3 linked regions of the Sporocytophaga myxococcoides genome follow. Each later gene encodes a partner of the first gene's protein in a complex. Links are inferred from orthologs where the notes say so. Each region holds a gene or a part of one and is shown on either strand. Other genes may lie near its edges.

Region 1 (3,224 bases):
GATCATTAAAGATATTAACCAGATGATCAATGTCATGTCCGTCTACCGGTCCAAAATATCTTATTTTAAGAGATTCAAAAAGATTGCTGTTTTTTAATAAAGAAGATTTTAAAGCAGTCTCAATTTTGGAAGCAATTGTTTGAGCGTTAGGGCCGAACTTGCTTATTTTACCCAAAATATGCCATGCCTCATCTCGGAGTTTGTTATAAGTCTGCGATGTGGTAATGTCTGTAAGATAATCCTTAAGCGCCCCCACATTAGGATCAATTGCCATGCAATTGTCATTGAGGACGATTAACAGATTACTATTGGAAACTCCTGCATGGTTCATTGCCTCGAATGCAAGACCTGCTGTTAATGCTCCGTCTCCGATTACAGCTATATGCTGTTTGTCAAGTTCTTGCTTGTATCTGGAGCCTACAGCCATTCCGAGAGCTGCAGAAATAGAAGTGGAAGAGTGTCCTACTCCAAATGAATCATAAGGACTTTCGCTTCTTTTCGGGAAACCGGAAATTCCTTTATAAAGTCTGTTTGTATGGAAAACGTCCCTTCTTCCTGTAAGAATTTTATGGCCATAAGCCTGATGTCCTACATCCCAGACAAGCTGATCTTTAGGAGTATTAAATACATAATGAAGTGCAACGGTAAGTTCCACCACACCAAGCCCAGCAGCAAAATGTCCTCCATATACGGATACATTGTCTACAATAAACTGCCTGAGCTCGGTACAAACCTGGTAAAGCTGCGTTTCCTCCAGTTTTCTCAGATCTTCAGGAGAGTCGATCTGACCCAATAATTTTCCCGGTTTTATTAACATGGCAAGTCCCAACTAAAACAAATATAAAACAATATATGTTTTCTTAAATTAAAAAAAGAAAAAATGTGCCTCAGCAAAATAACGACAAATTATTTATGATATTATACTGTGTTTTATTTTAAAAGGATTTTTAATTAGATCTGGAGAACTAAGTTTTAAGTAATATTTTTTAATAGTCAGATATTTACAAGTTGAGAGTCGTGGTTTTTATCAAAATGATAAATCGGAATTGATTTTGACGTTTGAAAGACTACTGTTAAATTTACTAAGTGAGCTTCGAAATTAAACTACCCTTATTTACTGGTCCGTTCGACCTTTTGCTCTTTTTCATAGAGAGAGATGAGCTGGATATTTATGATATTCCTATTTCAAAAATAACCAATGACTTCCTGGAATACATTCACCGATTGGAAGAAATGAACATTGAGGTTGCCAGCGAATTCATCCTTGTTGCAGCAACCTTAATGAGGGTTAAGGCTAAAATGCTCTTGCCACGACCAGAAATTGATGAACAGGGTAATGAAGTAGATCCAAGGGAAGAGCTTGTGGCCCATCTTCTTGAGTATAAGAAATACAAGAGTATTATCAATGATCTTGCTAATCTCGAAGAGGAACGCATGAGCCTCGAAAAAAGAGGGAACATAGTCAAAGAGTTAAAACAACTTTCTGAAGTAAACGATGTGGAGTCAGAGCTCCAGGATATAGACCTGTATAAACTTCTCAAAGTTTATGAAAGGGTATTGAGGAAGTTTGAAGAAGAAAAAAATAAACCAATTCATACGGTGGTACAGTATCCTTATACCATTGAGAACCAGAAAGAATATATTTTGACTAAGTTGAGTGACGTTGCAAGGCTATCTTTTGAAGATGTCATTTCGGAATTCAGAACCAAAATAGCAATGGTATACAACTTCCTTGCAATTCTGGAACTATTAACACAAGGTTATCTGATGATTTATGTTGGGGAGGGATTTAATAACTTCTGGGTAGAGAAGAGACAGGCAGAGACGGAAGAAGCTATTGAGTTGTAGTTTAAAGTTTAAAGTTTAAAGTCAAAAGTTTAAAGTGTCATTAAATATTACTAAGCTGAAAGTGTAAAGTTGTTATTTAACTTTAAACTTTCAGCTTTTTACTTTTAACTTTAAAACTGCTCTAATCCAGAGAAGAAGAAGTTTCCTTCTATAGCAGCATTCTCATCAGAATCAGATCCATGGATTGCGTTTGCTTCGATTGATTTAGCATACAGTTTACGGATAGTGCCATCCTCCGCATTTGCCGGGTTTGTTGCACCGATCAATTTCCGGAAATCAGCCACTGCATTTTCTTTCTCAAGAATCATTGGCATGATAAATCCGCTTGACATATATTTCTTAAGATCATTGTAGAAAGGTCTTTCTTTATGAACTTCATAAAACTGACCTGCACGCTCTTCAGAAAGTTTGAATTTTTTTAAGGCTACAATTCTGAATCCTGCCTCTTCGATCATCTTTAGAATTGCACCGGAATTACCTGCTGCTACTGCATCAGGTTTAATCATTGAAAAAGTTCTGTTACCAGCCATATTTTTGTTGTTAGGGTTACTAATTTCAGATTGCAAAATTATACAGATTCCTGAAATATTGGATTTTTTTTAAAAAATTCTCATTTTGCGCAGATTCTCTGATTTTTTATAATCAAAAGCTAGAGAATTTTGTTTAAGCATAATTAAATTCTACGGGTCTATTCGTCCAAGAAATCAATGCAGGATCTTGTATCTCTAAGGGAAATCCTAAGGACTCCAAAAAAAATTGTCATTACAACTCACGCAAAACCTGATGCTGATGCCTTAGGTTCTTCGCTTGCAATGTGGGCTTATCTCAAGAAAAAAGGTCATGATCCTAAAGTGATTACTCCAACAGATTATCCTACTTTTCTTAACTGGATGAATGGTAATGACGAGGTAATTGTGTACGAAGAAAATGTGGAGTTGTCTACAAAGCTGGTAAAGGAGGCTGAGGTTATTTTTTGTTTGGACTTTTCTGCTCTAGGCAGAATTAACGAGATGGGGGAACTTGTAAAAAATGCCACTGCAACAAAAGTATTGATAGATCACCATCTTGAGCCCGAGTATTTTGCAGATTTTGTTTTCTGGGATATCAAAGCTGCCGCTACTGCTGTGCTTATTTATAAGCTTATAATCGGTTTGGGTGACAGAGAATACCTTGATACCTGTATTGGGGAGTGTATCTATGCAGGAATCATGACCGATACGGGATCATTCAGGCATCCAAGCACGAACAAGGAAGTGCATATGATTATTGCAGAGCTTTTGAACCTCGCGGTTGATGTGTCACGGATTCATAGACTTATATATGATAACAATTCTGAGTCAAAGCTAAGATTTTTAGGTTTTGCACTTCTGGAAAAG
Region 2 (3,238 bases), on another replicon or contig:
GATGACGGCAAAAATGATTTTGCTTTATTGACATACCGACTTGATAATCCTGGTGAAATCGCAACCATCACAGTTCTTGATGGACTAGGAAGAGAGATAAAAAAAATTGCATCTAATCAACTTTTAGGAAATGAAGGTTTTTTCCAATGGGATGGGATTGCTGAGGATAATCGGAAAGCAGACATTGGAGTTTATATGATCATATTTGAAATTTTCCGTCTGAACGGGGAAAAACAAAAGTTTAAGAAGGCGGTTATATTATCATACTGATGTTCAGTATATTAATATCTAAATGTAGCATTTTATGAAATGCCTGATCAATGATATAATTTCTTCCTGTATGGAAAAAAACAAGGAAGTAGATGTAATAGACCGCTACCTGCGTATGAAACACCATATTGAAATGGACAGACAGTCAATTATTTCACGCATAAAAGCGGTAAAACAGAATTATAATTTCTAATAAGGGAAATTTCCCTTAAATAAATAATTCTGTTCAACTTGCTGACCACAAAGTTTTAACAATTAATTTATTGGATCTTTCCCAGGGATACCATTTTTTATACTAAATTTGCACCAAAAATCAGGGAATTCCGTTTCTCAACAAAAAGAGGTAAACTTTTCGTCCCGTTTTTTAATATAAAATAAATCCGCGTTATGGCAGAAGAAAAACTCAGATACTCCGACGAAGAATTAAAGGAGTTTCAGCAGCTTATAGCTGACAAACTGGATAGAGCCAGAAAAGAATTAAATTACATTAAGGAAACTCTGAGCCGAAGAAATGATTCTGGAACTGACAATACAGCAGGTACGTTAAAACTGCTTGAAGATGGTGCTGATACTGCCGAAAAAGAAAGCTTTACACAGCTTGCTGCAAGGCAACAGAAATTTATTCAGCAGCTTGAAAATGCCATGGCCAGAATTAAAAACGGAACTTATGGTATTTGTGTAGATTCAGGAAAACTTATTCCAAAAGAACGTCTTCGTGCTGTTCCTCACACCCAGCATTCAATAGAGGCAAAACTTAATAGAAAAGACTAATTTGGATTTCCTTCAGCATCATATTGAGAGTTTAATCTTTTGTTCTCCCGACCCCATAAAGGCGGAAGATATAAGAACCTGTCTTTCTGAAATGTTTGAAGCAGAGGTACCTATTGAAGATATTCAAGCTTCATTGGAGAATCTTCTTCAAAAGTATGAAGATGATAATTACCCATTTAAAGTTTTTTCAATGGGAGGAGGTTATCAGTTTCTGACGAAACCTGCCTATCAATCCAGTATTAGTATTTTGCTCAAGCAAAAATCTAAAAAAAGATTATCGACGTCTGCACTTGAAACTTGTGCTATTATAGCTTACAAACAACCTATTACCAAACATCAGATAGAGCAGATCAGAGGAGTAAACTGCGACTATGCAATTCAAAAACTTCTTGAAAAAGAACTTGTTGAAATTCAAGGTAAATCTGATGGGGTTGGCAGGCCGATTCTATATGGTACCACCGCCAAGTTTATGGAATATTTCGGCATCAATAGTCTTAAAGATTTGCCTATGCCAAAAGATTTCTCGAAAGATGAAAATGAGATCGGCGACGAGGTGGAAAAAGAACATGAAATTATTGCTGCTGAGTTAGAAGAAATGGAATTTAAGGCTCAGGACAGCAATAGCACGGAAACTCAAAATAAGGAAAACAACACTCAGGATACTTTTCGAGACTTTTCTTCTCAGGCCAATTCCAATTCCCAATCAGAAGAAGATTTTTCCTCAGAAAGTCAAAACCCATTAGAGCCTGAGCAATAAAATTCCCACAAAAAAAATTTATTTGTATTAAAATAATCAGGAACATAATTTCCTGATTATTTTTTTATGAACTTTGAATAATAATATTATTGAATTATGAAAAAGGATCAACCTCAGAGGAAAGGCAGAGGGGCTTCGGATAGAGACAAGGCTTCTAAGTTTTCTTCAAAAAAATCTTCTACACCAAAGAGTGATGGAGCATCAGGAACCCGCCCCTCCAGAAAATCTTCTTTTGCTGCGAAGAAAACACCAGCAGGTCGTGTACCAGCAGGAAAACCAAGAAGAAAATTTGATTCTCAGGGAGATTCAGGAAAACCAGAAAGACCCTCCGAATTTAAAGGTAAAAAATCCGCAGAAGGAAGGAAACCAAACTCTTTGTCTGGATCAGGAAAAGGAAGAGATTTTAAAAAAGATTCATCAAGAGATTCTGACAATAGAAGAAATAAATTTGTAAGAAATAAATTTGGTGAAGATCCTAAAGCCAAAACTCCTGAATTTAAAGGGAGAGAAAGAGAAGGAGATCAAAAAAGAGGAAGAAAATCAGATTCAACTTTTGATAGCAAAAAAAGATCGTCCTCAGATGAAAAGTCATTTAGGGGCAAACCGAGAGGGAAAAGTGAGGAAACACGATCTGGGAAATCTTTTTCTAAGCCGAAACAAGACTGGAAAACAGTTTCTGGGAAACCGGAAGATAGGCCTTTCAAAAAGACAGGATTAAAAAACTATTCAGATAAGCCATCATTCAAAAAGTCATTCTCAAAATCTAAGGATGAAGAATATGACGGGGGGGATAATGATATCGAAAAATCGTCTGAAGAAACAAGCTCAAAAAGACCCTTCAAAAAAACTGAAGGGAAGAAATCCGGTGTTAGAAATAAAACTTCATCTGACGAAATAAGACTAAACAGATATATTTCTAATGCAGGAGTATGCTCAAGAAGAGAGGCAGATGTACTTATTTCCGACGGACTTATCAAAGTCAACGGAAAAGTTGTGACTGAAATGGGCTATAAAGTAAAGAAAGGCGATACGGTTAAGTATGGCAGTAAAATACTTTCCCCTGAAAAGCTTGTATATGTACTCATCAACAAGCCTAAAGATTTTATCACCACCACTGATGATGAAAATGAACGCAAGACTGTGATGGACCTTGTGAAAAACGTAGGCCCTGAAAGAATTTACCCTGTTGGAAGACTTGACAGAAATACTACAGGCTTGCTTCTTTTCACTAATGATGGAGAACTTGCGGAGAAATTAATGCATCCATCTAACCGGACAAAAAAATTATATCAGGCAGAGCTAAGCAAGCCTATGAGTCATGAAGATTTTGCCAGGTTAAAGAACGGAATTACTCTAGAAGACGGTCCAATTAAACCAGACCAGCTTGAATTTGTAACTCCTGATGGCTGGGTGATCGGAATTCAGGTACATGAAGGCAGG
Region 3 (4,537 bases), on another replicon or contig:
AACAAATACGTTTGTTTTTGCGTAAAACTTTTCAAAAAAAATATGGAAGAGAAGATACGGATTCTATATATAGACGATGAAAAAAATAATCTGACAGCTTTCAAGGCTACATTCAGACCGTATTTTAAAATATTTATTGCTGAATCTGCCGAGGAGGGAAGAAAAATTCTTGAAACTGAAAAAATTGAAATTATAATTACCGACCAAAGGATGCCGGTAATGACAGGTGTTGAGTTTCTTTCATCAATAATTGACACTTATCCAGACCCAATCAGAATCTTGTTAACAGGATATTCAGATCTTCAGGCTGTTATTGATGCAGTAAATAAAGGCCATATCTATCAATATATCAGCAAACCCTGGGAAGAGCAGCATTTAAAAATTATCATAGAGAAAGCTTTCGAAGTATTTCGTCTAAAAATGGAAAACAAGGAGTTGGTTAAAAGCCTTTTAAGGGCAAATCAGCAACTGGAGTTTTACCTTCGTCAGAAGCTGATTTCTTAAAAGACTTTTTTAATTTAGGCTAAAGATCTTAAATCCACCGGTACTAGCCTTGATACGCCCTGTTCAACCATTGTAATTCCATAAATTATATCAGTACTAGACATTGTTCTCTTGTTGTGTGTCACAATAATAAACTGCGATTCTTGTGAGAACTTTCTGATTATATTATTGAACTTGTCTATGTTGGCATCATCCAGTGGTGCATCTACCTCATCAAAAATACAGAATGGTGCTGGTTTAATCAGATAAATGGCAAACAATAACGATATTGCAGTAAGTGTTTTTTCACCTCCTGATAACTGATTGATTGTCAGTGGTCTCTTGCCTTTGGGTTTTGCTATAATATCTATAGAAGATTCAAGCGGATTGTCAGGATGCTCCAGTTTAAGATCGCAACTGTCTTCTTCTGAAAATAAAGACCTGAACACTCGTACAAAGTTTTCTCTTATTTTATCATAAGCTTCCATAAAGGTGTCTTTTGCAACTGAATCTATTTCATTGATCGTTTGCAACAAAGAATCCTTGGCTTTAGTAAGATCGTCTTTTTGTTCACTTATAAACTTATGTCTCTCCTGAATTTCCTGATAGGCCTCCATCGCCATAGGATTTATTGGTCCCATTTTATCAAGAGAGTTTTTGATTTGAATTACCTTTTGTTTTAGCTCTTCCTCGCTGGCCTCAACATTACTATCCTGAGAAAGAAGTTCATCTATATCTATATTAAATTCAACAGATAATCTTTCTTTGATTGAGCTCAGACTTAGCTTATTGTCGTTAAGTTTTGTCTGAATCTCCAAAAGAAGTGCATCACAATTATCACGTAACCTTCTTAAATCCCTCGATTCTTTTTCTAATTCATCAATGAATGCCCTGGCTCCGTAATATTCCTTTTCAGCCTCATTAACTCCCTGTTCTATAGCTTCTTTTTCCTTGTAAAACTCGACAAGCTCATCGTCACTTACATCAGCTCTTTCAAGGAGTATATTTATCTCTTCTTCTGTTTTTTGGGCGTCTTCAAGGTTTTTTTCTATTCTTTGTTTGCTACTATCATAAGCAGCCTGTTTGTATTCAATTTCCTGCAGAAGACTTGAAATTTTATTCTTTTGCTGGTGGAAAACAATATTTTCCTGATTGAATATAGAGCTTTTATTGGTGAGCTGTTCATTTTGGATCATCAGATCTTCATTCAACTCCTGAAGTCTGCTTTCAAGGTCCGAAAGAATAGATTTTGCTTCTTCTGCTCTTGGTTTGGCATCCTGAATATCATCTTCCAGTTTTTCTATTTTATCAATAATATCGTCTCTCTTAAGAGCATTGCTATTGATCATTTCTGTAAACTGCTCTAGTTTGGTTTTTACAGATATATAGTTCTGACTGGTAAGATTTATTTCTTTTTTAAGCTCTTCTATACTTGCTTTTAAAGTACTTTCCTTGAATTTGAAAAGCTCTCGTTGCTTTTTCTCCAGGTTAAGCTTTAACTCATCCAATTCTGAAGAAAGCGCTTTGATTTCTTGTTGAAGCTTTTCAAGGTTTTTAGCACGTCCGATTCGTTTTCCTTCGAATAATCCTACAGAACCTCCGGAAATGCTAAATTTCCTCTTTGTGAGTTTACCGTTCTGTGTAATGAAAATAGCATCATTGTCCTGAGGAAGTTCTTCCTGATTGTTAGTGATGATATATACATTATCCAGAATAAATGCGACAAGGTTTTTGTATTTCGGATCAAATTCAATGATGTCTTTGGCTGCTTTGCAATGGTCGTATGCCTTGACAGGTGCAGCATTAAAATTTTCAAAGGTGGAAAGCACAAAGAAATTGGCTCTTCCTTTTGCAGAATCGCTTAATAGATTTACGGCCTGCACAGCCTGGGCTTCGTTTTCAACAACATAATAGTTCATGAAAGGCTCCAGGTAATTTTCTATAGATACTCTGTATTGATCTTCACAGGTAAGAATATCCGAAAGGAGAGGGGCTTCTTTTCCCCAATGAGAGTTCTTTTTCAAAAACTTTATTGCTTCCGGAAATCCTTCAAGATTATCAACAAGAGATTTTGTAAGGCTATATTCATTCTGCTTGGAATCCAGCTTTCTGTTGATCTGAGTAATTTGATCCTTTATGGTTTCTATTTCCTTTTCAAGCTGGGTAATTTCTTCCTGAAGGGTACTTTCCTGATTTTCAAGTTTCTCAAGTTTCAGGTTTTTAGATTGAAGTTCCTCAGAAATCTCTTGAACTTTGCTTTCAAAATCTGCAAGGCTCGCTGAATGTGCGGAAGAATCTGAGGTAGTTTTCTCAAGCTCCTGCTTCAATGAGCTGGCCTGAATCTGGAATATCTCTATGTTTTTATTGAGATGAAATACTTCTTCCTGTTTTTTTCGCAATTGTCCGCTCAATACGGAAAGTTCTTCTTGTAATCGGCTTGTGCTTGCTTTCTGTGTTTCGTAGTCTTCCTTATAAGCCTGAACTTTAACCTCGATTTCGGCCATTATTTTCTCAGCAGTTTCAGCTTCTGCTTGAAGACTGGAAATACTGAATTCTGCTCTCTCATTGCTCTTCTTGTCCTGCTCTATTTGTTCCCGGAGGTTATTATTCTTGTCATTCAGGAAAGAAAGCCTTTCGTGCTTTATTTTCTTATCACTTTCGTAATTTCTAATTTTATTAACATGCTCATTCAGAGTTTTTTGTCTGGAAGCAAGGGTTTTTTCTCTATTTACAAGCTCTGCTTTTTCTTTTTCAACTCCACCTTCTTTTTCTGCTATTTGAGTATTGTATCCTATTCTCTTATCCGTTTCTTCTTCAAGTTGTTTCTGAAGTGATAGAAAATCTTCTCTCTGGCCCTGAATAGTGACCTTCGCAAGATCTATACTAACTTGTTTGTATTGTTCTTTTACCTGGAAGTATTTTTCTGTCTGTTTAGCCTGTTTTTCTAAGGATTTCAGGTTCTTATTGATCTCGAAGAGGAGATCATCAACGCGTTCAAGATCTTTGTCAGTATCTTCAAGTTTTTTAAGGCTTTGTTTTTTCCTTACCTTAAACTTTGATATTCCTGCAGCTTCCTCAAATAAGGTCCTTCTGGAATTGTCTTTGTCATTAAGTATATCATCCACCATTTTTAATTCAATGATGGCATAACTATCAGAACCGATACCAGTATCAAGGAAAAGGTTGGTTATATCTTTGAGACGGCAGGTTACCCCATTGAGTAAATATTCGCTTTCACCAGATCTGTAATATCTCCGGGTGATGGTAACATGAGAATATTCTGTAGGAAGGAGATTTTTGGTATTATTAAAAGTAAGCGAAACTTCAGCCATTTGGAGAGGCTTCCGTGTCTTGGTACCGTTGAAGATCACATTCTCCATTTTTTCAGATCGGAGAGCCTTTGTCTTTTGCTCACCCAAAACCCATCTTATAGCATCAACTACATTTGATTTTCCACAGCCATTTGGCCCAACAATACCTGTAATACCTTCATCAAAGTTGATGGTTACTTTATCACCAAAACTCTTGAATCCTTTAATCTCTAATTTGCTTAACTGCATGAATTAACCCCTTTTTTGGAATTATGGAAGTTTAAAATTACAGGATACTAACGGATATATAGTAGTGAGGAGAACCGTTTTTCTCAACAGGATTATCAACAAAAACGTTCATTGACTGGGGATAAGTAGTGAATATTTTCTCAGTCAGACGTCCTCGAATATTTAGCTAAGGGTATATTATTGTTAAATTTTGGTATAAAAATATTGTTATTTAATTAGTTAATAGGCACCTGTAAAATGAAAAAACTCCCGAAGTTTATGACTCCGGGAGTTTTTCCATTTTATAACTTTAAAAGATTAAGTTTTAAGCCATAGCTGTTTTACTTAACTTTATTATTCTGCAGAAAGACAGGATTCTGATAACAGGATAGGTAGGATCAAATTCAAACCATTTCATTGCAAAGTTTGCTCTCGCAGCATATTTATGGTGGTTGTTCTGAAATAACTCACCGCCAAGAAGGAAATCTATAAAAAGGCTGTTTTTTGATTTGTCG

What was found. Proteins that work in one complex are often made in the same cells at the same time.
Region 2: MYP_RS08460 (region 1) and scpB share a complex: the UniProt entries of both Bacillus subtilis proteins name them as parts of the cohesin-like complex. The link is inferred for Sporocytophaga myxococcoides from one-to-one orthologs.
Region 3: the proteins of MYP_RS08460 (region 1) and smc are in contact, whole or in part, in a crystal structure (PDB 3ZGX), measured with the Bacillus subtilis proteins. The link is inferred for Sporocytophaga myxococcoides from one-to-one orthologs.

The regions. Positions count from the first base shown.
Region 1 is NZ_BBLT01000003.1:139,951-143,174, forward strand. Bases 203-2,967 are described here. They hold MYP_RS08460 (segregation and condensation protein A), read left to right. Parts: upstream 203-1,086; coding sequence 1,087-1,848; downstream 1,849-2,967. Other genes in these bases: dxs (1-deoxy-D-xylulose-5-phosphate synthase), read right to left, coding at 203-817; MYP_RS08465 (nucleoside-diphosphate kinase), read right to left, coding at 1,959-2,378; MYP_RS08470 (DHH family phosphoesterase), read left to right, coding at 2,556-2,967. Also shown: more of dxs, read right to left, coding at 1-202; more of MYP_RS08470, read left to right, coding at 2,968-3,224. UniProt on the Bacillus subtilis protein: Participates in chromosomal partition during cell division. May act via the formation of a condensin-like complex containing Smc and ScpB that pull DNA away from mid-cell into both cell halves.
Region 2 is NZ_BBLT01000002.1:70,511-73,748, reverse strand. What follows is about bases 142-2,920. They hold scpB (SMC-Scp complex subunit ScpB), read left to right. Parts: upstream 142-1,042; coding sequence 1,043-1,798; downstream 1,799-2,920. Other genes in these bases: MYP_RS24730 (pseudouridine synthase), read left to right, coding at 1,895-2,920; MYP_RS04590 (TraR/DksA family transcriptional regulator), read left to right, coding at 658-1,041; MYP_RS26720 (hypothetical protein), read left to right, coding at 341-463; MYP_RS04595 (lamin tail domain-containing protein), read left to right, coding at 142-270. In the rest of the region: more of MYP_RS04595, read left to right, coding at 1-141; more of MYP_RS24730, read left to right, coding at 2,921-3,238. UniProt on the Bacillus subtilis protein: Participates in chromosomal partition during cell division. May act via the formation of a condensin-like complex containing Smc and ScpA that pull DNA away from mid-cell into both cell halves.
Region 3 is NZ_BBLT01000001.1:331,850-336,386, forward strand. Bases 319-4,396 are described here. They hold smc (chromosome segregation protein SMC), read right to left. Parts: upstream 4,044-4,396; coding sequence 519-4,043; downstream 319-518. Other genes in these bases: MYP_RS01445 (response regulator), read left to right, coding at 319-504; MYP_RS01455 (acyl-CoA desaturase), read right to left, coding at 4,348-4,396. Also shown: more of MYP_RS01445, read left to right, coding at 43-318; more of MYP_RS01455, read right to left, coding at 4,397-4,537. UniProt on the Bacillus subtilis protein: Required for chromosome condensation and partitioning.